Regions from separate parts of the Vibrio sp. Vb0937 genome, predicted to be linked through region 2. Evidence: predicted binding sites of a transcription regulator. Region 2 holds the regulator's gene; each other region holds the start of a gene.
The links. The regulator MetJ, encoded in region 2, represses methionine synthesis genes. The targets are predictions, from matches to a motif close to TTAGACNTNTANANGTCTAA.
Positions count from the first base shown of each region.

Region 1: the regulator MetJ is predicted to act here: its motif matches at 1,050-1,069, upstream of metN (methionine ABC transporter ATP-binding protein MetN).
Region 3: the regulator MetJ is predicted to act here: its motif matches at 1,719-1,738, upstream of metE (5-methyltetrahydropteroyltriglutamate--homocysteine S-methyltransferase).

Region 1 is NZ_JAWOTK010000008.1:12,906-21,170, forward strand. Features, by position in the region: gene treR (trehalose operon repressor TreR) at 1-229, opposite strand, end outside; gene gmhB (D-glycero-beta-D-manno-heptose 1,7-bisphosphate 7-phosphatase) at 304-855, opposite strand; gene metN (methionine ABC transporter ATP-binding protein MetN) at 1,197-2,231, shown strand; gene R7P67_RS12725 (methionine ABC transporter permease) at 2,221-2,898, shown strand; gene R7P67_RS12730 (MetQ/NlpA family lipoprotein) at 2,931-3,740, shown strand; gene R7P67_RS12735 (Zn-ribbon-containing protein) at 3,867-4,643, opposite strand; gene syd (SecY-interacting protein) at 4,646-5,191, opposite strand; gene queF (NADPH-dependent 7-cyano-7-deazaguanine reductase QueF) at 5,300-6,145, shown strand; gene R7P67_RS12750 (tetratricopeptide repeat protein) at 6,310-8,265, shown strand, end outside.
Region 2 is NZ_JAWOTK010000035.1:121-8,385, reverse strand. Features, by position in the region: gene R7P67_RS21350 (PadR family transcriptional regulator) at 1-262, shown strand, start outside; gene metF (methylenetetrahydrofolate reductase) at 333-1,235, opposite strand; gene R7P67_RS21340 (bifunctional aspartate kinase/homoserine dehydrogenase II) at 1,497-3,905, opposite strand; gene R7P67_RS21335 (O-succinylhomoserine (thiol)-lyase) at 3,921-5,081, opposite strand; gene metJ (met regulon transcriptional regulator MetJ) at 5,307-5,627, shown strand; gene R7P67_RS21325 (malic enzyme-like NAD(P)-binding protein) at 5,741-7,018, opposite strand; gene bfr (bacterioferritin) at 7,225-7,701, opposite strand; gene R7P67_RS21315 ((2Fe-2S)-binding protein) at 7,795-7,983, opposite strand.
Region 3 is NZ_JAWOTK010000027.1:15,754-24,018, forward strand. Features, by position in the region: gene R7P67_RS20025 (hypothetical protein) at 1-354, shown strand, start outside; gene R7P67_RS20030 (DUF4250 domain-containing protein) at 507-707, shown strand; gene metR (HTH-type transcriptional regulator MetR) at 729-1,640, opposite strand; gene metE (5-methyltetrahydropteroyltriglutamate--homocysteine S-methyltransferase) at 1,922-4,204, shown strand; gene R7P67_RS20045 (GspS/AspS pilotin family protein) at 4,338-4,730, opposite strand; gene R7P67_RS20050 (YciI family protein) at 4,734-5,030, opposite strand; gene yciA (acyl-CoA thioester hydrolase YciA) at 5,146-5,541, opposite strand; gene R7P67_RS20060 (septation protein A) at 5,767-6,330, opposite strand; gene R7P67_RS20065 (hypothetical protein) at 6,529-6,771, opposite strand; gene R7P67_RS20070 (hybrid sensor histidine kinase/response regulator) at 6,883-8,265, opposite strand, start outside.

The sequences.
Region 1 (8,265 bases), on a different contig from region 2:
CTGATGGTGAGTCTAAACGGGAGATGATAACCCCAATGACTTTTTGGCTGCCACCACGCATCGACTGCGCCGACTTTGATGGGACGTAGCCTGATTCACGAATGATTTGCTCTACCTTCTCACGCGTTTGCGGTTTTACCTTGGGATCGTTAGTAAGCACACGGCTTACTGTTGATTTGCCCACGCCTGCCAATTTTGCGATATCAAGAATGGTGAGTTTTTTGCTCATAAGTGTTCAGATTAAAAGAAGGAATCAAACAAAAGGGAAGCAGTGGCTTCCCTTATCTCAGTCAGTAATGAAGATTACTTGTTTAAGTACGCAGGCACATCTGCAATGCTATCTAATACTACCGTTGCAATGGCTTCGCCCTGTTCCGTTACTGGCTTACCAGTGCGAACCAAAATCTTAGTGCCAACGCCTGCCGCTTCTGCTGCCATCATGTCTTCAGCTTTATCGCCGATCATCACAGATTTCTCCATGTCGATCTTCAAGAAGTCACGCGCAGAAATGAACATACCTGGTTTTGGCTTACGGCACTCACAATCTTGCTTGTACTCGCCAATGCCATGTTCTGGATGATGTGGACAGTAATAGATACCATCGAACTCAACACCATTATCAGCAAAGTTCCAATCCATCCATTGAGTCAGAGACAAGAAACGGTCTTCACTGAATTTACCGCGTGCGATGCCCGATTGATTCGTCACTAACACTAGAAGGTAGCCTTTATCTTTTAGCGCTTTCGTCGCTTCAAATACACCATCAATGTACTCAAAATCATGTTCGTCATGAACGTAGCCGTGGTCAACGTTTATCACGCCATCACGATCGATAAAAACAGCAGGTTTTGCCAAAACGTATTTCTCTATTAACTCGGTTTAATCAGATTATTACATACCTTATAAACTTCAACACTATCTAATTCATTCTAGGCCTCGACAAAACAGTTGATTTGTTGGGCAAGAATCGGTAAATCTGAGGGTGCCCCGCCATCTACCTCCTGCTTGTTATCTATACATCTTCGCTTCAAAACAGAACATCCATACATTTAGACGTCTAGACGTAAAAATATCTATTGACTTCATTCTGCTTAACCCATAGCATCAACTGAAAATTGAGATAAAGCTCAACATTAAGTTCTGTCAAAGGCCGTTTTTGACAGCGAAGTTCCCCGTATCTTTGGGCAGGTTGAAACATGATAGAAATAAAAAACGTCAATAAAGTGTTCTACCAAGGCAGTAAGGAAATCCTTGCCCTGAAAGACATTAACCTACACATCGACAAAGGCACTATCTTTGGTGTTATCGGTTCATCAGGTGCTGGTAAAAGTACGCTGATCCGCTGTGTCAACATGTTAGAAGCGCCGACCTCTGGTTCCATCATCGTTGATGGTGTGGATCTAACCAAACTCAGCAAAAAACAACTAGTCGAAACACGCCGTAACATTGGCATGATCTTCCAGCACTTTAACCTGCTTTCGTCTCGTACTGTGTTTGATAATGTAGCACTGCCACTAGAACTGGCAGGTAAAGACAAATCGCAAATCACAACAAAAGTAACTGAGTTGCTAAAGCTTGTGGGCTTAGCCGACAAACACGAGAGCTACCCATCTAACTTAAGTGGCGGACAAAAACAGCGTGTGGCAATTGCTCGTGCATTGGCATCCGATCCTAGCGTGCTGCTTTGTGATGAGGCCACTAGTGCGCTAGACCCGGCAACAACTCAATCTATCCTTGAGTTATTGAAAGAGATCAACCGCAAACTCAACATCACGATTTTACTTATCACTCACGAAATGGAAGTCGTAAAAAGTATCTGTCACGAAGTAGCAATCATCGGTGGTGGTGAGCTGGTGGAAAAAGGCACCGTTGGCGATATTTTTGCGCACCCTAAGACAGAGCTGGCACACCAATTCATTCGCTCAACGCTGGATCTTTCCATTCCTGAAGATTACCAAGCACGTCTGCAAGCAGAGCGTGTTGATGGCAGCTACCCGTTGGTTCGCTTAGAGTTTACTGGCGCAACCGTCGATGCACCGTTAATGTCGCAAATTTCTCGTAAATACAATATTGATGTGAGTATTTTGAGTTCCGACCTTGATTACGCTGGTGGCGTGAAATTCGGCATGATGGTCGCAGAGCTATTTGGTAACGAAGAAGATGACAACGCAGCTCTTGAATACCTGCGTAAGCACAACGTAAAAGTAGAGGTACTTGGTTATGTCCTTTAATACGATTTCTGAATGGCTGAGTTTAAACAGCAAACTACTTTTAGGTGCAACGTGGGAAACGCTTTACATGGTTGCGGTTGCCGGATTAGTCGGCTTTGCTGTGGGTATTCCATTAGGCGTAATCCTCCATATTACTAAGAAAGGCGGCCTACTTGAAAACACCAAACTAAATAGCGGCTTAGGCGCTATCGTTAACATTGGTCGTTCTGTGCCATTCCTCGTACTGATGGTTGCGATTATTCCAGTGACAAAAATGCTGGTTGGAACCTTTATCGGTACAACCGCAGCAATCGTCCCACTGACTATTGGCGCCATTCCTTTTGTCGCTCGTCTTATTGAAGGTGCTTTATTAGAAGTACCGACAGGCTTGGTGGAAGCAGCGCAGTCAATGGGGGCGACTCCAACACAGATCATCACAAAAGTTCTACTACCTGAAGCAATGCCGACTATTGTTAACTCAGTAACGATTACCTTGGTCACTCTCGTTAGCTACTCAGCTATGGCGGGTACGGTAGGCGGCGGCGGCCTAGGTGACGTAGCCATCCGTTACGGTTTCCACCGCTACGATGTAACTATCATGGCCGTGACTGTCGTGATGTTGATTGTTCTAGTACAGATTATTCAGTCTATCGGCGACGCAGTGGTGCGCCGTGTAGACCACAGATAAGCATCAAAAATACAAATTATAAGGAGATAAAGATGAAATTTAGCCTTAAAGGTCTTTTGACTGTAGCAACGGCCGCCTCTGCTCTTGCTCTAGCGGGTTGCGGCGACAAAGAAGTAGACGTAAACAAAGTAAAAGTTGGCGTTATTGCTGGTGCTGAAGCACAAGTAGCCGAAGTTGCCGCTAAAGTAGCAAAAGAGAAATACAACCTAGATGTTGAGCTAGTAACATTTACCGATTACGTAACACCAAACGCCGCTCTGGATGATGGTTCAGTAGACGCGAATGCGTTCCAGCACAAACCATACCTAGACCAACAAGTGAAAGACCGCGGCTACAAACTGGCTATCGCGGGTAACTCATTCGTTTACCCTATTGCTGGTTACTCAAAGCAAGTAAAATCAATTGATGAAATTCAAGATGGCGCACGCATCGCAGTACCAAACGACCCAACGAACCTAGGTCGCTCACTACTGCTTCTTGAGCAACAAGGTTTGATTACGCTACGTGATGGCGTTGGTCTACTCGCTACAGTACGTGACATCGTAGGCAACCCTAAAAATATCGAAATCATTGAACTAGAAGCCCCACAGCTTCCACGTTCACTGGATGACGTAACGCTATCTATCATCAACACCACTTACGCAAGCTCTATCGACCTATCGCCAGAGCGTGACGGCGTGTTCGTTGAAGATAAAGACTCACCATACGTAAACCTAATTGTCGCTCGCGAAGAAAATGTTAATGCGCAAAACGTACAAAACTTCGTAAAAGCTTACCAAACGGAAGAAGTTTACGAAGCGGCAAAAGAGCTGTTCAAAGGCGGTGTTGTGAAAGGTTGGTAATCCCACTTTTCAAAACATGACTGAAAACAACGTTCTAAACATAAACGTTCTAAACACAAAAGGGCTGATGTGAAAACATCAGCCCTTTCTATTTGTCTATCTGCCCATTTAAGTAGCTTCAATTCGCTACTTAAGATGGTCCCAAGAGATATTCGACACGATTCGGCAGTCATCACACTTAAAATGAAATATGTCATGTAGTGGCTCATCGAGTAGCCACTCGCCATCGCATTTTGGACACTTGCGCGCTTTCTCGCTCTCCAGCGACTGACCACCGACACGATACTGGTAATAGTACGTAGGGATCTTCGTGATGTATTCGATACGGCCACGTAAGTCCCAACCTCGGCGAAACAGCACACTATCCACATCGCAAATTTCGTGCAGCGCCGCATGTTCCGCTCGGCAGCCCCCTGCCATTTGGATTTCATCACACGCTTGCCACTCAGTCTGCCACTTAATGACAGCTTTATGGTCTCCATTAAGTGTTGGCTCATTACGATACAAAGGAATTGGCAACAGGGTTTCACCACTTCGCAAAGGCGAACACGTATGAACATAAGTCGTGTACAACACTTGCCAGCTAGGTGTCTCTTCTTCGGCTGCTTGTTCTGAATTCAAATCACGCCCCAGCATACGCATTTTCGGTGCAAGCAAAGACGCATCCGACAAACGGTTCATGCACACTTTGACGAAATCTGAGTGATAACGTGGATGCAAGCTGTCTTGTTCTGGGCAAACAACACGAACGAAAAATTCACCTTCTCCCATCACTATCGGAAATTCACGACCTAATACTTGGCCGTTGTAACGCAGAGCATCCATCAAGCCATTAATGGCTTTGTCTACCGCGCTGACGGTGGTGTTATCAAAACACTCAAACTGCAACTCAACAACATACATACTTAGACGGCAGCCTCTAACTTATTCAAGAACTCAACCAATGAATCTGCCAATACATCACGTTTAGAGGTGCCCAAACGCTCTAGAATCACATTGCCAGTGAGGTTACAAATAGAAATCACATCCATTTCCTCACCTGTCGCTGCGATAAATACTGTTGGTTTAAGTTTCAAGCGGCGCTGCGTCACCAAATGACCAAGAATATTTTCTTGTAGACGCACGAAATCATCATCGCTCCAGACTTGCAGCAGCGTCAACGAATTACCTTGCCAAGTTGCCTCCATATCGGCGCAGTATTGAGAACCATAAAAGGCTTTAACATCATCTTGCAGTGACAACTCAATCGCATTTTCCACATTGGTGAAATCGGCCATTTCATCACGTGCGACCGCTTTCCAAAGCACCTTTCCATCACGCTTCTCTTCGACACAAGGAGAAACAAGCTCTGCAAGCTCTTCACTGCTTGGCAACTCATTGTGCTTAGCTTGCCAAGCTTGTTGGTAGCGCAGGCTGAACTCTTGTAGCGCCTGAGTAACGTTTTGGGTCATGAAGGTCTCCTCATTCCTTATTTATCAGATAGCCGTACTTGCCTGATGGCAATTGACCAGCGGATTCAGTAAAATTCTCGCCATTCTAATCGAAAACGACCACAAAGTATGAGCAAATATTCTGACGCTAAAGAGCTTGCTGGCCTAACACTAGGTAAAACGACCGAGTATGCGAACCAGTATGACCCAAGCTTGCTGCAACCAGTCCCTCGCAGCCTGAACCGAGATGACCTTCAGTTAGGCGATACTCTGCCTTTCATGGGGCACGACATTTGGACGCTGTATGAACTGTCTTGGTTAAATAGTAAAGGTTTACCACAAGTGGCCGTTGGCGAAGTATACATTCCAGCCACCAGCGCAAACTTGATTGAATCGAAGTCTTTCAAACTGTACTTAAACAGCTACAACCAAACCCGCTTTGCAAGCTGGGAAGAAGTGACTGAGCGTTTAACACAAGACCTGTCTGAATGCGCAGGTGAAAAGGTGCTGGTTGAGGTGAATCCAGTGACTCACTATACCAATCAACCTATCGTGACAATGGACGGTGAATGTATTGATGACCAAGACATTGACATCACCAGTTACGATTTCGATGCCGATTTGCTTGAAGGTGCAGCAGGTGAAGTACAAGTTGAAGAGGTGCTACATAGCCACCTATTGAAATCAAACTGTTTGATCACTAACCAACCCGACTGGGGCAGTGTAGAAATTCGCTACCAAGGCGCAAAAATAGAACGTGAGAAGCTGTTACGTTACTTAGTGTCTTTCCGCGAGCACAATGAGTTCCACGAGCAGTGTGTAGAGCGTATTTTTACGGATCTAATGAAATACTGCCAACCAAGCAAACTGACCGTATTTGCCCGCTATACGCGTCGTGGTGGCTTGGATATCAACCCTTACCGCTCAACGGAACAAGATAAGCCAGCTCACAATCACCGTATGGCTCGTCAGTAAGCGCATAGGCAACAGAAATAAGTTCGGCAATCTAAAGGGTTGCCGGACGTTTTTATTGTCCAAGCATGTTACTATATCAAATGGCTTCAACCCGCATTTAAACGGCTAATTGAGGCTTTTCGCCGTTATCGCCATATCTAAAAACAGTTCGAGGGAACGAAAGGATGTTTTGGGACAGTTCGCGTCTATTCAAATTGATTGGCTTTCTTTGCTTGCTGTTTGTACAGCCACTTCATGCAACCATTTTATCGTCCGCGTTACTCAACGAAGCACAACAATTGGCGGAAATAGAACCATCACAAGCAAAACAAGCGGCAACCAACTATTTGTCACAGCGTGAGCTAACAGAACGCAAAGAAAGTGACAGCCCTTCAGCCATGTCTCGCGACGAAACAGATCGTAGCGTTCGCACACCAAGCAGCACCATCGAAGCGCACAAGATTATCGCTCAGGCAGATTACGCCATGGGTAATGTTCGTTCGGCTATCGAGCACCTAAATAAAGCGGAACGCTTAGCGCAAGAATATCAATTGCCGTACATGGACTTAGATCTCCAGCTGATGCGCAACCAAATGATTTGGATGTACGACGAAAACTACTCAAAAGCGGAAGACACGCTTAACCAAATTGAACAACAGCTCGATGAAGCCGATGCCGTATTACAACGCACCGACAGCGTTCGCTACCGACTAGTGATGCAAAGAGCACTCCTCGCTTCACATAGTGGCGATATCATTAAAGCGGAAAACTTGTACTCTGAAGCAAAGACCATGCTTGACGATAGCCGCTCTGAGTTAGCCTTGATCGACTACTACACAGCCGTCGGCGAGTTTTACCTCAATAGCAAGAAATACAATTTGGCTTTGTCAGAACTGCTATACGGTTATTGGCAATCTATTGAAAGTAACAGTGGTGCAAGATTAGCAAAAGTGAATCGCCTTTTGGCTAGGCTCTTCCAGGAGCGACGAGTGTACGACAAAGCGATCGAATACTTATCTCAAGCCGCAGATTTTTATGACTCTTACCCTAGCTCTCCGATCCTAGCGGACGTCCTAGAGCAAATGGGCGACATCTACTTTTATCAGGGTAAGTTTAACCTTGCGTTAGTGCATTACTTCAACGTGCTTGACCATGAAAGTACCAGTAAGAACATCAATAGAATCATTAAAATTCGCTTAAGCTTGGCGGCTACCTACCTACAACTCTATAACTACGCGCTAGCAGAGCAGTACTTAGACCGCTCTAAAGAGCTTTTAGAATACACCAATATTCCTAAGCTTGAAGCAAAGGCTGCCCTGCTTCAGTCAGGTCTGGCTTATCATCAAAATGACAGTAAAGACGTCATTACTAATGCTAAGCTGGCGTTAGCGCTTGCTGAAAAGTCACCTGAAAATAACAACTTCATTAAGCAGCAGTCATACCGTTTACTTGGGTTGGGTTACGAGCAGGCAGGCGAATACAAACTTTCTCTGCAAGCTTATAAAAAATACACCAACCTCGTTCGTCTAGAACAAAAGCAGCTTAACCAAATCAGTGAGGATGCGTTCCGTCAGCAAAAAGAATTTGCCGAACAAACCATCCATTACATCGGTCAATCAGAACGCTTAGAGCAAGTGGAAAGAGAGCATCGTAAATTCCAGAAAATCTCATTTGCATTGTTTATTACTGTCTTGGTCATGTTTTTGTTCATTATGCGCCGTGGTGTCATTATGCAGCGCCAAGCAAGTGAAATCGAAAAACTGCGTAACGACCTCTTCACCCACTCTCGCTCTCGTTTACGTAACTTGCGTATGCTGAATGTTAAGCTTTCTCGCTCATTGAAAAAGTCGAGCGAAACTTTCGAGCAATGGCAAATGGGTGAATTGATCCACGAACCACTTAATGATCGCCTACGCTTTGTTATGATCGATTTGCCATTCTTACGAAGCATGTACGTCCATAACGGCTATAAGGCAGGTCTAGAACTAGAACGTGCATTTGGCGACTTCCTTGCGGAAAAAATAGAAAAACCGTCGCGTCTTTACCATTTCTCAGATGCGAACTTACTCTACATAGAACCGAACGCTGACCGTGATGCTTCTGCCGAAGTCATGTTCGAAAAATTCCAGACTTGGGTGGAT
Region 2 (8,265 bases):
TGATGAGTTTTCAGCGAAATTGATGGCATGTGCCGTTCAACCTGCAGCTCCATTCCGTGACCAACTCGCCGAGCTAGTTGAAGAGTCTCGCAAACTGGTTTCTCACTACAAAGAAATTGAAGCGGCTTACTACGCAACGCCGTCAACTTTAGATAAACAAGCTCGCCTAGAACGTCTAACGCTTCGCCGTAACCTTCTGTTACGTGAAACTTGGATCACTTGGGCAGAAGAAGTTCTAACTGAACTTGAAGTGATTGGTTAAACTCCTTTTGCTTTGATAAAACGAAAAAGGCTTGCCACTTGGCAAGCCTTTTATCCTTTTGAAACCAGATTTACGCACCGACTACTGCGCGAGGACGAACACCCAACGTATGGCATAACGCGTAAGTCATCTCTGCACGGTTTAGTGTGTAGAAGTGAAAGTCCTTAACCCCTTCACGACTCAGTACACGCACCATATCAATAGCTTGGCTAGCTCCTACAAGCTGGCGAGTCACCGGATCATCATCCAAACCATCGAATTGTTTGCTCATCCATCCTGGTACTTTCACGTTGTTCTGTGCCGCAAAGCGAGAAGCTTGCTTAAAGTTCGATACAGGCAAAATTCCTGGCACAATTTCTACGTCAATTCCTGCTGCGACACAACGGTCACGGAATCGCAGGTAAGACTCAACGTCAAAAAAGAACTGAGTAATAGCACGGTTTGCACCTGCATCTACCTTACGTTTTAGGTTCAATAAGTCAGACTGAGCGCTTTTAGCTTCAGGGTGAACCTCAGGGAATGCAGCAACGGAGATATCGAAATCGTGGCGTGATTTCAGCAGCTCAACCAAATCCGAGGCATACATATCAGGCGCACCGCCACCTGGAGGAATATCACCACGCAGAGCGACGATATTTTCAATACCATTGTTCCAATAATCATCGGCAATATTAATCAACTCTTCACGAGTCGCATCAATACAAGTGAGATGGGGAGCGGCAACCAATCCGGTTGTGGCTTTAATTTCTTTAATGATGGAGTGTGTTCTGTCACGCTCGCCGGAGTTCGCACCGTAAGTCACAGAAACAAATTTAGGTTGAAGCGTTTTAAGACGGTGCACTGAATTCCAAAGTGTTTCTTCCATCTTAGCGCTGCTTGGCGGAAAAAACTCAAACGATACATTGATGTTATCTGATAACTCAGCAATATTCTGGTTCAAGGCGTCGATATGGCCTGCGTGCGTATATCCCATCTTACTCTCCCTGCGGCACTCCGCCACGAAAACAAATCCTTAAAATCGACGTTTAGACGTCTATATGTCTACAGAATGTATTGAATACGATTTAATGTCAACCTTGTAATTATGAATTTTTCTCACGTTAATAATGAAGATAGTTCAAGTTTCTACTTGAGCATCATCTCACCATTTTGCACGGGTTATGACTTCAGTATGGCACTGATAGGGGAATAAAAAACCCTGGATTAATTCCAGGGTTTTAGGTCAATCGCAACTTTAAAATAAACCAGCCAATCGGTTGAGGTCGGATTGAATAGCGCCGGCTGTCACTTCTCTGCCTGCGCCTGGTCCTCGAATGACCAGAGGGTTATCTTTGTACCACTTGCTCTCTATGGCAAAAATGTTATCGCATGGCAATAAGTTGGCGAGCGCGTGCTCACGAGATAACGCTTCGACTCCCACCGTTGCTTTACCATTTTTTTCTAAACGCGCCACATAGCGAAGCACTTGATCGTTTCTCTGTGCTTTTGTCAGACGCTCTTGAAGTATTTCACTCAACAACGCTCCATTATCGAAGAAATCATCTAAGCTCAGTTCTCTTAATTCTTCTGGAACCAAAGACTCAACTTTAACGCTGTCTGGTTCTATATCTAGGCCCGACTCTCGAGCCAAGATGACTAACTTACGCATTACATCGGAGCCATCTAAATCAGAACGAGGGTCAGGTTCGGTTAACCCTTGCTGCCAAGCAAGATCGACTAAATCATTAAATGGCACAGAACCATCAAACTGTTGGAACAGCCATGATAACGTCCCCGAGAAAATCCCCGATAGAGCGACGATTTCATCCCCACTTTCACGAAGATCTCGCACGGTATGGTTTATCGGTAACCCAGCACCAACCGTTGCGTTGTATAGCCAATGACGACCAATTTTAGCGAATGCATCTTGAACCTGATGGTAGTACTGACTATCTGCGGAACCGGCCACTTTGTTAGCGGAAATCAAATGAATGCCTTGCTGTGCGATTTCTACGTAGCGCTGAGCTAACTCTTTACTCGCGGTAACATCAAGCACGACGGCTTCATCATAGCTTTTAAGCGCTCCCAAACGTGCCAGCCAATCCCCATTGTTTGCTATGCTTTCATCATCAAATCGTTCAGCAACACTCGCCGCCTCAATACCTTGCTCATCGAACCAATAGGTTTGGCTATCCACAACCGCGACAAGATCAAAGCTCATACCATGACGTTTTTCGAGCTCACTTTTTTGCGTAGCAAATAAATTTAGCCAACTAGAACCAATATTACCCTTGCCACATAAAGCCACTGCCACGCGTTTTTGCGCTTGGAACAACTGGCTATGAATCGTTTGAACCAACGCCTCGGTATCAGTACGGCGCAAAACAGCGACTAGGCTCAGCCCTGAGTCTGTTTCAGAGATAAATTCTACCGGAGAGTGCTTTAGCTTCTGATAAAAGCCAAAGCAATGATTGGCGTTTTTCGTAACGCCTGCACCTACCGCAGCTAAGAGCGAGTAACCTTCTTTTAGCTTAATTTCTGCCTCTACCGCAAGCTCTTGCAAGTGTTTCAATGCACCACCGGCGATTTCTGCGGTGTAAGCCAAGCGTAGCGTATGCTGATCGGATTGAGCTTCAAATGCCAATGGCTCTAATTGCGCGCGCTGCAACGCTTGTAATACATCACTCTGTGTTTTTTCGAAGTCGTGCCCATGCATGAAAGACAACTGCACCAATAAAACATCATCCAGTGAAGTAATAATTTTAGCGCCACGACCAGATGCCAATACACGCTCAATACGAGTAGAACCCGACTCTGGCAGATAGCTACACTTGAGATTAAGGTCCATGGTACTTTGCGCCACAGGCTGAAGCGTACGACTGTGTAGCACTGGGGCAGCTAAGCGAGCAAGTTCACTGGCTTCATCCAATCGAAGTAACGGTAATAAACAAGCGTCAGACACCAAACGTGGATCGGCACTATAGACACCAGCAACATCACTCCAAATCGTGACAGTACTGACTTCAGCAAGCGCGCCTATGACCGTTGCAGAATAGTCAGAGCCGTTACGACCAAGTAGGATGGTTTCTCCTGCCTCGTTCTGAGCCATAAAGCCAGTAATTACCACAAGTTTATGGTTATGCTGCGCGAGGTTCTCTTTAATTAAAGGGTATGAACGAGCGCGATCAACCTCTGGTTGAGTTCCCGCTTCTGCACGTAAAAACGCTCGTGCATCTTGTGCAACCGCAGGGATAGAACGTTGAGATAATAACGCGGCCAATAGGCGAGCAGACCATACTTCTCCGTGTCCCAGTACCGCAGCTTTTTGCGCATTAGTGAGTGGTGCAGTTAGCTCCGAGAGAGTACTGAACTCATCATGTAATAAAGCTAACAGCTCTTCTTTTGCTTCACTCTCCAACAAGCTTTCTATTAGCTCAGTTTGGAACTGTCTCAAGCTTTGAAGCGCTTCATGCGCAATTCGGCCATCTTTACTTAACCCTTCCAAAAACTCAATCAAGCGGTTAGTGGTTTTTCCTGCAGCAGATACGACCACAAGATCATTTTCTGTCGAATACTCCTTGAGAATACCCACAACGCGTAAGTAGCATTCTGGGTTTGCTAAGCTACTGCCACCAAACTTATGCAGCTGACGTTGTACAGTCATTGTTATCGTCTCCTATTACTGGGTAGCTTTAGCGAACGCTTGTTCTAAATCTGTGATGAGGTCTTGTGCATCTTCCAAACCGACAGACAAACGCAATAGTTGATGAGAGACCCCAGCCTCCGCCAGAGCCTCCTCACCCATTGCACGGTGCGTCATGGATGCCGGGTGGCAAATCAAACTTTCTACACCACCTAATGATTCAGCTAATGAAAACAGTTGGAGCTCTTTCACAAACACCTTTAACTGCTCAAACGAACCAGCAAACTCAAAACTCAACATAGAGCCAAAGCCCGTTTGCTGCTTTTTAGCGATGTCATGACCTGGATGTTCCGGCAGGCTTGGATGATAGATAGTTTTAACTAACGCTTGTTTCTGTAGGTAAGCCAGTACCTGCTGTGAGCTCTCTTCATGAACTTTCATACGAGCACCAAGCGTACGAATACCTCGCAGTGTCATGTAACTATCGAAAGGTGTGCCCGTTGCACCAATACAATTGCCCCACCATGCAAGCTCTTCTGCATGCGCTTCTGTGTTGGTGATGATTACCCCACCAATTACGTCCGAATGACCGTTGATGTACTTTGTTGTGGAGTGGATAACAAAATCCGCACCTAGCTCTAAAGGTTTTTGGTACACGGGTGTCAAAAAGGTATTGTCCACCGCAACTAACGCGCCGACTTGTTTCGCTTTTTCACAGGTAGCTGCAATATCCACTACGCGAACCAGAGGGTTTGACGGAGTTTCTAGCAAAATGAGTTTTGGTTTTTGTGCCAATGCAGCATCTAAAGCCTGTTCGTCTGATTGATCGACAAACTGAACCTTAAAATCGCCTTTGCTAGCTCGGGTATTAAAAAGACGATAGGTGCCGCCATAACAATCGTGAGGAGCAATAATGAGATCATCTGGGCCGAGAAAAGCGGAAACCCATAAATTTAATGCCGACGTACCGCAGTTAGTAACAACCGCTCCTTTTCCAGACTCAAGTTCAGATAGCGCACTTTCCAACAGTCCGCGGTTTGGATTACCAGATCGTGTGTAATCATACTTGGGCACTTCACCAAAAGCAGGAAAACCATAGTTAGTGGAAAGATAAATAGGTGGAACGACAGCATGATATTGGCTGTCTGATTCAATACCAGTGCGTACTGCAATGGTCGCAGGTTTGCGAGTGCTCATGGGTGTATCCTTTCACGGGTAATGACTTCTAAATAGGAATGCGCTATATCTAATGAGTAACATAAAGTGATCAACACGCTTCCTTTGCTGTTATGTTCACTTTACTCGTCAAAAAATGAGACGTCAACACTTCTAGACGTCTATATGTCTTTGCTTATGGCGGTAAATGCAGCTAAAATCAGCACCTAAATTATTTTTAACCGATTACATAAATGAAGGTGTGCAATGGCTGACTGGAATGGCGAATACATTAGCCCATATGCAGAGCACGGCAAAAAAAGCGAACAAGTAAAAAAAATTACCGTCTCTATCCCGCTAAAAGTTTTAAAGGTGCTAACTGATGAGCGTACTCGCCGTCAGATCAATAACTTACGCCATGCAACCAATAGCGAATTGCTATGCGAGGCATTTTTGCACGCGTACACAGGTCAGCCACTTCCGACAGATGAAGACCTTCGTAAAGACCGTCCTGATGATATTCCAACAGAAGTAAAAGCGCTGATGACGGAAATGGGCATCGAATTTGAGTCATTCGACGAAGAATAAAAAAGCCTGATAAGAGGTTTCAGGTAATAACTCTTGCCTCGAGCCAAATGAATGACATAAAAAATGGGACGCAATAGCGTCCCATTTTTTATGTATCACATCTGAAAGATATATTACTCTGCCATGTAGTTTTCAGGCATCTCGATACGAGCTACACCTGAATTAACCGCCGCCTGAGCAACCGCTTTTGCAACACGTGGTAGCAAACGTGAATCCATTGGTTTTGGAATAATATAGTCCGCACCAAACTCTAGCTTATCAACACCTGCAGCCTTCAATACGGCTTCAGGTACAGGCTCTTTTGCTAGCTCACGAATCGCCTCAACGGCTGCAAGTTTCATTTCATCATTGATTTCACTTGCACGCACATCAAGAGCACCGCGGAAAATGAATGGGAAACACAATACGTTGTTAACTTGGTTAGGATAATCACTACGGCCAGTACCCATGATCAAGTCATCACGAACTGCGTGAGCAAGTTCCGGCTTGATTTCAGGATCCGGGTTAGAACATGCGAATACGATTGGCTTATCTGCCATCAACTTCAACGCTTCCGCTGGCAATAGGTTTGGACCAGATACACCTAGGAACAGATCTGCACCTTCAATCACGTCTTCTAGTGTGCGCTTATCTGTATTGTTCGCAAATAGCTGCTTATATTCATTAAGATCATCACGACGAGTGTGAATCACACCTTTGCGATCTAGCATGTAGATTTTTTCGCGCATTGCGCCGCATTTGATCAGAAGCTCCATACACGCTACAGCGGCAGCGCCAGCGCCAAGACAAACAATTGTTGAATCTTCAAGTTTCTTACCTTGAAGTTCGATTGCATTCAGCATACCCGCTGCCGTTACAATAGCAGTACCATGTTGATCATCGTGGAATACTGGTACATCACAACGTTCAATCAGACGCTTTTCAATCTCAAAACAGTCTGGTGCTTTAATATCTTCAAGGTTGATACCGCCAAAAGTGTCTGCAATGCTCGCAACAGTATCAACAAATTCATCGATCGTGCGGTGCTTAACTTCAATATCAATAGAATCAAGACCTGCAAAACGCTTAAACAGTAACGCTTTACCTTCCATCACTGGCTTAGATGCAAGTGGACCTAGGTTACCTAGACCTAGAATAGCGGTACCGTTAGAAATAACAGCAACCATGTTCCCTTTTGCAGTGTACTTGTACACGTTATCCGGGTTTTGTGCGATTTCACGCACTGGCTCTGCAACACCAGGGCTGTAAGCAAGGGCAAGATCACCCGCCGTTTCCGCAGGCTTTGTCAGTTCGACAGCAATCTTTCCTGGAGTTGGATAAGCATGGTAATCCAATGCTTTTTGGCGATGTTCTTCTTCTGGAGTGGCTGCTTGGTGGTTGTCTTCAGACATGGACGTTTCTCTTTTTTATTTTTAGGTAAGGGGGCATAAATTCTATCGGATAGAAATCAAACTTCATAGGCAAGATTGCGAGCAATATCCTTAAAAAGCCGATAATAAAAGAGATTAGACCAGATAACGGGGTTAAGCACCTGATTTTCGAGTCAGGTGCTCTTTCTTCTTACTATTATTGGAGTATGCAAACTCAGAAAGTATCGTTACTCTTCGTCCACGTATTGCGCTTGGAGATAATTCTCAATACCAGACATTTCAATCAAGCCAAGTTGCGTCTCTAGCCAATCAACATGTTCTTCTTCATCTTCAAGAATATCTTGGAAGAGATCTCGAGACACATAATCTCGAATGTCTTCAGCGTAGGCAATCGCATCTTTTAAATCTGGAATAGCCGCCATTTCAAGCTTTAAGTCACACTCGAGCATTTCCTTGGTATCTTCACCAATCATCAACTTACCTAAATCTTGTAGGTTCGGTAGGCCTTCAAGGAACAAAATACGCTCAATTAGATGATCGGCATGCTTCATCTCATCGATAGATTCGTGATATTCCTTGTCTGCTAGGTGCTTTAAGCCCCAGTCTTTATACATTCGGGCGTGAAGAAAATACTGATTAATAGCGACGAGCTCGTTACCGAGCACTTTATTGAGATGTTGAATGATGATTGGATCGCCTTTCATGACAAAACCCTCCTCTTTGGCTTCATTTAAATGTAGAAGCAAATGAGAAGGTGTCAAAATGTAAGGCAAATAATTACTGCATACTTACAGCAATTAGCTGGCTTGTTTAAATTCCGTGTAACTAGTTTCCGCTAAAATTTCCTTGGCCTGTCTGATGCACTTACCACATTGGCTGCCCAATGCCGTGCACTTTTTGATTCCTTTAATATCTGTTACGCCTTCATCTATCGCCAACTTCCTAATTTTTTTGTCGGAGACACCATGGCAAAGACAAACGTACATACTCAAAAAACCTATAAAACTAATCTGTGACAAACAATATAAACAAGAATAGTTCTTGTTACCAGTCGCATTATGGTGTCCGCTCAGAATATTTGGTTATAACGATTTTACCGCTGCAGGAAAAGATCAAAGGGTTAAGAGGGGTGAGTAAAAGCGTTAAGAAACAAAGCCGGTAAAACTCTGTTTTTAAATCGAAAAAGTGACGTCTTTTATTTCAACACTTATAACTAAATGTAATCTAGAAATGAAAAAGGGAAGCCTAAGCTTCCCTTTTCGATGCGC
Region 3 (8,265 bases), on a different contig from region 2:
GCGATGGCGCTAATGATATTTTTCCTTGGGGCGTCATTTTCTCAATTGCTGCTTACGATAGCTCGCAGCAGATTACAGGCATTTCACCGTATTTTACCAGTTACGGGCATTGTGTCTGGAATGCTATTAGTCATCGCAACGTTGTTTGCTTCTTACCAGTTAAATGAAGCTGCACTGAACGCTGCAACACAGTCAATCTTGCTGTCTTTAGCTATGTTAATTTCTTCAATTATTGTGTGGTGTTGGCATATTTTTACGCATAAGAAACCAGAAAAGGTGCAACTGAGCGTTGCCTTGTTGCTAGCACTCGCGTCGATGACGAGCCTGCAAGGTTTATTTTCTCTCGCGGCTTAACCTCTATTCTAAAGACAAAGCTAGACGGCTTATATCCAAGTGCTTTCTTGGTGCTTGGGTATAAGGTGATCACGTTTTAGATCGCACTCACTTTAAATTCGCGTGATTACTACTACGCTTGTTTATATACCTTGTCGAAGAGGAGAGTCGCGATGGATTTAAGCAATGTAGGTAATCTGGACAGCACTATTTTGCTAGGTATCGTCAACGAAAAGCTACGTTTAGAGTGCGACAGTTTTGACGAGTTAGTATCAGTGTATGAGATGGATGTAGAGTCTGTAGTCGGCAAGCTTGATATGCTCGGTTATCAGTACGATCCATTGACTAACCAATTTAAAGCATATCAACGCTAAGCCTTTCATAACCCAAATCTTTTAAGCCACCTTGATTCCGTCAAGGTGGCTTTTACATTGTAGCCTCGCGGTTGCGAAAAAAGCTTGTAAGTAACGCTTTTCTTTCTCTGAGTGACGCGTTGCAGCAAACAAGCGACGCCATAAGCCTTGGCCGAAAGGTTTACTGGTAATAAGACCTTGGCGAGAAAATTCAGAAATCGCCCAATTGGGTAGTGCCGCCACCCCTAATCCAGCAGAGACCATCTGAACTAACATGAGAGTGTTGTCGGCTTGCTTCCATTTCGCAGGTTCTATTCCTGCTGGCTGAAGAAAGTGTTTTACGACGTCTAGCCTTTGTTTTTGAACCGGATAAGAGAGCATGGTTTGATCTGCGAGATCTTGCGGATCAATAATTTCTTTTTCCGCCAATGGGTGGTTGGTTGCGGTAATTAAACGCATTTCAAAGTCGAATAGAGGCTCGTAGTGGACTTCAGATCGAGGTTGGATATCGGAAGTAATAACGAGATCGAGTTCGCCTGCCAATAGAGCTGGGAGTGGTTCAAAGCCAAAACCAGAGGAAAAGTCCAATGTTACGCTAGGCCAAGCAAGTTGGTACTCCCTAAGTGCAGGCATTAGCCATTGGAAGCAAGAGTGACATTCAATGGCCATATGTAATCGGCCATTGACGTCCTCTTTCAAGCTCGCTAAATCATTTTCTGCTCTTGCGAGTTTCGGAAGGATATCTTCTGCAAGACGCAATAGGATTTCTCCCTCTGAAGTGAACTTCACCGGACGAGTCTTTCTCAGGAACAGTTGCCCTCCAATTCGCGCCTCCAAATCTTTGATCTGATGAGACAGTGCCGACTGAGTGAGATGCAAAGCGGTCGCTGTCGCCGTTAGAGAGCCAGTGTCTCGAAGCGAAGTGAGTGTCCGCAAATGTTTTAGCTCTATCATGAATTCCTTTCATCCTTTGTTGCTCGCTATGAACAGAATAGCAATCGTGTAAATAACTTAACGACAAAAAATGGATATGTAAACGTCTAGACGTCTATTTGTTGTTTTTATTTGCGAATCATGTCGCTTCATGATGAATTTTTTTAATAAACAAGTTGAATAAATGGACGTTGTTCTAATATCAGATGAGAGCGATAGTTTAGCCATCCAGACATCTTAATCTTTACCGAAAGATGCTCTGATCCAAACAAATTGAACAAAATTGAGAAAGGAATAGGGACATGGCGACAACGACTCACATATTAGGTTATCCACGTATCGGTGAAAAAAGAGAATTAAAATTCGCTCAGGAGAAATACTGGCGAGGAGAAATTGAACAAGCTGAGCTTAAAAAGGTTGGGGCAGATCTACGCGCCAAAAACTGGCAAACACAAACGGATGCTGGTCTGAGTTTTGCCACCGCTGGCGACTTCGCTTGGTACGATCATGTACTGACGACCACGTTGCTATTGGGTCATGTGCCAAAGCGTCACGCTGATGGTTTCCCTAACCTGGATACGTTGTTTAAAGTGGGTCGCGGTCAATCTCAGGCGGGTTGCAGCTGTGCGGGCGCTGCGGCATCGGATATGACCAAATGGTTCAACACAAACTACCATTACATTGTCCCTGAGTTCAGCAAGGACGATACGTTTGAAGTGAGCTGGCCGCAACTGTTTGAAGAAGTCAACGAAGCGCTTCAAGCTGGCCACCAAGTGAAGCCTGTTTTGCTTGGCCCAGTCAGTTACCTTTACTTGGGCAAAGAGGTCGAAGAAGGGTTTGACCGCTTAACCCTGCTACCACGCTTACTTACTGCTTACCAAGCTATTTTGGCAAAGCTAGCAAGTCAAGGTGTTGAGTGGGTTCAGATTGATGAGCCAATTTTGTCACTGGAGCTAGAAAGCAAATGGGCTGATTCGTTTAAGCTAGCCTACCAAGTGATTCGAAGCGATGTAAAAGTGCTGCTAACGACGTACTTTGACTCCGTAAGCGATACGCTAGACAAAATTGTAGAGCTACCGGTGGATGGTTTGCATATCGATTTATCTGCCGTCCCTCAGCAGCTTGACGATGTGGTTGCCAAGTTACCGGAGGGGTGGGTGCTTTCTGCCGGCGTTGTGAATGGTCGTAACGTGTGGCGTTCAGATTTAAGTGCCCAACTCGAGCGTCTACAGCCAGTCAAAGAGAAACTGGGCGACAAACTTTGGGTTGCCAGTTCATGTTCTCTGCTACATAGCCCTGTTGATTTAGCACTGGAAACAGAACTGAGCGAAGAAGTAAAAAGTTGGTTTGCCTTTGCAAAACAAAAAGTGGCAGAAGTCGCCTTGCTTGGCCGAGCGCTCGATGGTGACCAAAATGCGATTCTCGCTTGTGATACCTATAGCCAGCCAATCAAAGCGCGCAAGACAGCAACACATGTGAATAAACCTCAAGTACAAGCGCGTTTAAACAACATTACCGCGTCACTTGCCGAGCGCAGCGCACCTTATGCAGAGCGTGCTGCGCATCAAGCTGAAGTATTGGGCTTGCCTTTGTTGCCAACAACGACAATCGGCTCTTTTCCTCAAACGGGTGAAATCCGGGTGCAGCGCAGCGCTTATCGTGCAGGTCAATTATCTGAGTCTGAATATATCCAAGCACTTAAAGGACATATTGCTGACGCAGTAAAACGTCAAGAGGCGCTCGACCTAGATGTGCTTGTTCACGGCGAAGCAGAGCGTAACGACATGGTGGAATACTTCGCTGAGAACTTGGCGGGTTTTCAAACGACCAAATTTGGTTGGGTACAGAGTTATGGCTCTCGCTGTGTGAAACCTGCCATTGTAGTTGCTGACATTGAACGTGAAAAACCGATCACGGTTGAATGGTCGACGTACGCCCAGTCGCTAACCCGCAAACAGATGAAAGGCATGTTGACTGGACCAGTAACGATTTTATGTTGGACGTTCCCACGTGAAGACATCACACGTCAAGAAATTGCGCAGCAACTTGCTTTGGCACTGCGTGATGAGGTGTCTGACCTGCAAGATGCAGGCATCAATATCATTCAAATTGATGAGCCAGCCATTCGAGAAGGTTTACCACTAAAAAAACGCGATCACAAAGCGTACTTAGAATGGGCCGTAAATGCCTTTAAGGTCTCTGCGGCAAGTGCAAAACCAGAAACTCAGATTCACACTCATATGTGTTACAGCGAGTTCAATGAAATCATTGATTCGGTTGCGGCACTCGATGCGGACGTCATTACCATTGAAACATCTCGCTCAAATATGGAACTGCTGAAAGCATTTGAAGAGTTCAATTACCCGAACGAAATTGGCCCTGGTGTTTATGACATTCACTCACCAAACATTCCTACGGAAGAATGGATTGAAGGTTTAATCAAGAAAGCGGCAGAAAAAATTCCGGCTCAACGTTTGTGGGTAAATCCTGATTGTGGGCTGAAAACACGAAACTGGAAGGAGACAGAAGCCGCATTGGCAAATCTGGTTTCAGCGGCGAAGAAGCTCCGTGCTGAGCTGGCGTAACACATCGTTGCAGCAAATAAAAACGGAGACTGTGATCTCCGTTTTTCTATTCTTAACTGTTAACTTTCGTTTTCAGATTATCCAATAATAGCGAATCATCGTCTCATGCCGAAAGCAACAAAAATTACTGTAGCTACTTCACCTGAGTACAAGTCTGTGCGGAAACCAACTCATCTGCCATCAACTGACCGCGAGAATTACGTACCTTAATACGATACATCAAGCCCATATCAATTTGCTTGCGAACTTCTGGGTTGCTGCAATAGGTATAGATACTGGTATTCAGTACTTGATTTAACGGCTTTGCACCGAGTGCGCCATCGTTATAAATCATCATCATCTCTACAACATTTTTGTTGGATGAGACACGCATTATTTGCAGTGGACCGTACTCTAAAGGGAGGCCCGCTGACAAGACTCCTGCTCGGTTTGATGCCATAAGCTCAAGTTGCCGCTGATTATCATCGGTTGATGAACAGCCAGCCAGAGCACCAAATACCAAGAAAAGACACAGTAATTTTTTCATAAATTAAAACACTTTTTTGAACGGTTTCACGATTACATTATCGTAAACACCAGCCGCTACGTAAGGATCGGCTTCTGCCCACGCTTTAGCATCCTCTAGCGAGGCGAATTCAGCGATGACAGTTGAGCCCGTAAATCCAGCTTCACCAGGATTGTCAGAATCTATCGCAGGCATCGGACCAGCTGTAAGAAGGCGACCTTCGTCTTGTAACTTTTGTAAGCGATCCAAGTGTTGTGGGCGAACGCTCATGCGTTTTTCCAACGAGTTCTCAACGTCCTGTGAAAAGATGACATACCACATAGCATAGTTCCTTAATTGGTAGGGTAAAGTGTTAATTTAACGCCTTTTTTGTGTCTCTCACAAGTGAACAACAGAAAATGTGAGATCCTTTCTAACTGTTAGCGTTGTAGGTTGACTAATTCTGAACCGGACGTGGTTTACCTTCACTGTCAATGGCTACGTAGTTGAAGGTCGCATCACAAACCATGAAGCGTTCGCCAACACCGTGAGCTTTGACGGGTTTGACCCATACTTCCAAATCGACACTCATGGATGTGCGGCCGATCTTAGTGCATTCGCCGTAGCAGCATACGACATCGCCCACACCAACAGGTTTTTTGAACGTAATGCTTGATACCGAAACGGTGACAACGCGACCACAAGAGATCTCTTTTGCCAGAATCGCGCCCGCTAAGTCGAGCTGAGACATTATCCAACCGCCAAAAATATCGCCATTGGCGTTTGTATCTGCAGGCATTGCAAGGGTACGAAGCAGCATTTGACCTTTCGGAGAGCTAATTTCTTGACTCATTGTGACATCCTAAATCTTAAAGGCGCTCAAACTAAGCGCCAACATAGTAAATACCTAGAACCAAAGGTCCTTAAAAAACCGCAGATACCGGACCAGAGAAAGTTGGTTTACAGCAGCAAGAATGGTCTGAAAACGGTACGTTGTTTGAGCGGTTTACTGATACATGGAGCAAAACAGCGACCCGAAGGCCGCTGTGAAGTCGCGGATTATAGCAAAACTGAGTTTTTAATCATCAGTGGACACATCGGATGAGTTATTTTTTTGTTCTTTTGGCATGTGTTTATAAATGTAAAAGCCAGTCGCAAACATGTAGGCAAATGTCGCGATCAACATTCCAAATACTTTGAAGTTAACCCAAACATCCAACGGCAATTCGTAAGCAATATAAATGTTTAGGCCAGCGAAGAATGAGAAGAAGCCAACCCAAGCCCAGTTAATCTTTGCCCAAACAGCGTCAGGTAACGTAATTTCCTTGCCTAGCATACCTTTGATGGCTGATTTTCCCAATGCGTGGCTCACTGCTAAGCCAATCGCCAGAATCGCGTAAATGATGGTGACTTTCCACTTTATAAAATTGTCGTCGTGGAAGAAAAGGGTCATGCCGCCGAAGATAGTGACGATAACAAATGTTATTAGCTGCATCTTTTCGACTTTCTTATACAGCGCATAGGTGACGACAAGCTGAATGCCTGTTGCTGCGATCAGTGCACCTGTCGCCACATAGATGTCGTACAGCTTGTATAAAGCGAAGAAAACGATGAGTGGTATAAAGTCTAGGATCTGCTTCATGATGGCAAAATCTACCTAATTGTTGAATTGAAGACAGTCTAACGGAATCTGACAAGATGTGAATACTGGGGAAGTTAAGGTAAGAATAGTAACGCTTAGTATATCGTACAGCCCGCAAGCTTCTTCCACGTCGAAACAGCAAATGGAAAGAATAAAAATTGCCGCGTGAAGCGGCAATAAAGTTGAGAGTTTTAAACCTTAAGCAACACGTTGATATTGGGAAATAAGCGTTTTTACATCTTCTAAATAGCCTTCCCGCAGTAAGTTATCGACCGTTGCTTCTAGCTCTTCGAGAGACATCGTGAAGCAAGTGGATTTACCAGTCATCAGGCTCAGATATTGATGATACTCTTCTTCTGTATAGTGGCCTAAGCGATCAAGTAACAGTGTTTTGATTCCATGATGAATCAAGCCGTAGTATGTATGTCGATGAAGTAACATGGCGATCTCCTTATCAAGCTCATACGCTACTCATTTGCAGCCTGCTTGACCTTCTGGATAATTCGATTTACCCCAATAATGCACATCTAGTGCCAATTCTATATTTGCAAATTAAAAAGTGTTGGAAGGTGCAAAATTCTCGTTCTGTAACCATCTTTGGATGACGACTTGAAGTGCATTTAACGTGGTGGGCTTTTCGAGTCTGTCATCCATGAGTTTCGAAATTAGCTCCAACTCTCTAGCTCCAGACTCACCAGATAAGGCAATGATTGGAACGGAGGATGTGATTTGCTTAATCCGTTGGCTTGCGTCAAATCCATTCATTACCGGCATTTGGACATCCATAAGAACGAGATCAATCTTGTGAGAGTGGAATAGTTCTACCGCAGAGGCTCCATTATTTGCTTGTAAGCTGTTGACTCCCAGCCTTTTTAAATACATCTGTACCAAGGTGCGTTGCACCTCTTTGTCATCAACAATGAGCACTGTTGGTGCATCTTTAGATACTTGTACGTGTTGAGCTGAATGATTTTCAGAATGTGATGCAGTTGCTTTCCAGCTATCAAAGTCCGGTGCTCTTAATGTCTCTGGTTTTGGTGCGTTTGGTACGACTGGGAAATACAAGTAGAATTCTGTGAACTCATTCAATTCAGACTGGCACTCTATTCGTCCTCCGAAGGAGCGCATAACACGTTGGCAATAGCCCAAACCTAAGCCACTGCCTCCGCTTTTTTGATACGAGAAAAAGTCATCAAATATCTTGTGTAAGATACTGCGATCTATACCTGGCCCACTATCTCGGAAGATCAGAATGTTTTCGTAAGCCCCCGTCTGGGTACGAATCTCAATTTGACTGTCGGGATAAGAATCAAAATAGTAGATAGCGTTACGAATCAAATTGAAAATGACAAAGTTAAACAGGGTCTCATTTAACTTCGCGACAAAATCGTGTGCCTGTGGCAGGTTAATTCTCTCTATTATTTGATCGTTTTCAAAACCATAACGGCTTACTGCTTGGTCGATGGCTTTATGTATGGAAGTGAGAGCTAAAGGCTCATGCTCTGGTGAACTGTCGCTAACTTCTCGTAAAATAATATCGATAAGTTGTCGACCGCGTTGTATAGCGGCTTCACCTTTATCAATTTCTCTTTTTAGCGTATCCAGTGAGGCGTTTGACTCTATATGCTGTTTTAAAGCTTCAAATTGTAATTGTACTTGAGCGAGAGGGTTACGCATTTCATGTGCAATGGAGTTAGCCAGCGCACGGCTTTGGCGTACCTTTCTATCGGCTTCAATGGTGCTCTGGATGCGAACTAATAACGTTTGCAGAGCTGAGATTTCTTCATTAGAAAACAGCTTATTATCTATTTTATGTGAAGAAATTAGTAAGTGAGTAACAGACTTTCCACGACCGAAGAGAGGCATAACGAGCGCAGTATTGCTTGAGCGCATGCGCTCGTAGAGCTTTCTCATCGACCCTTTAGAAGAGGAGGC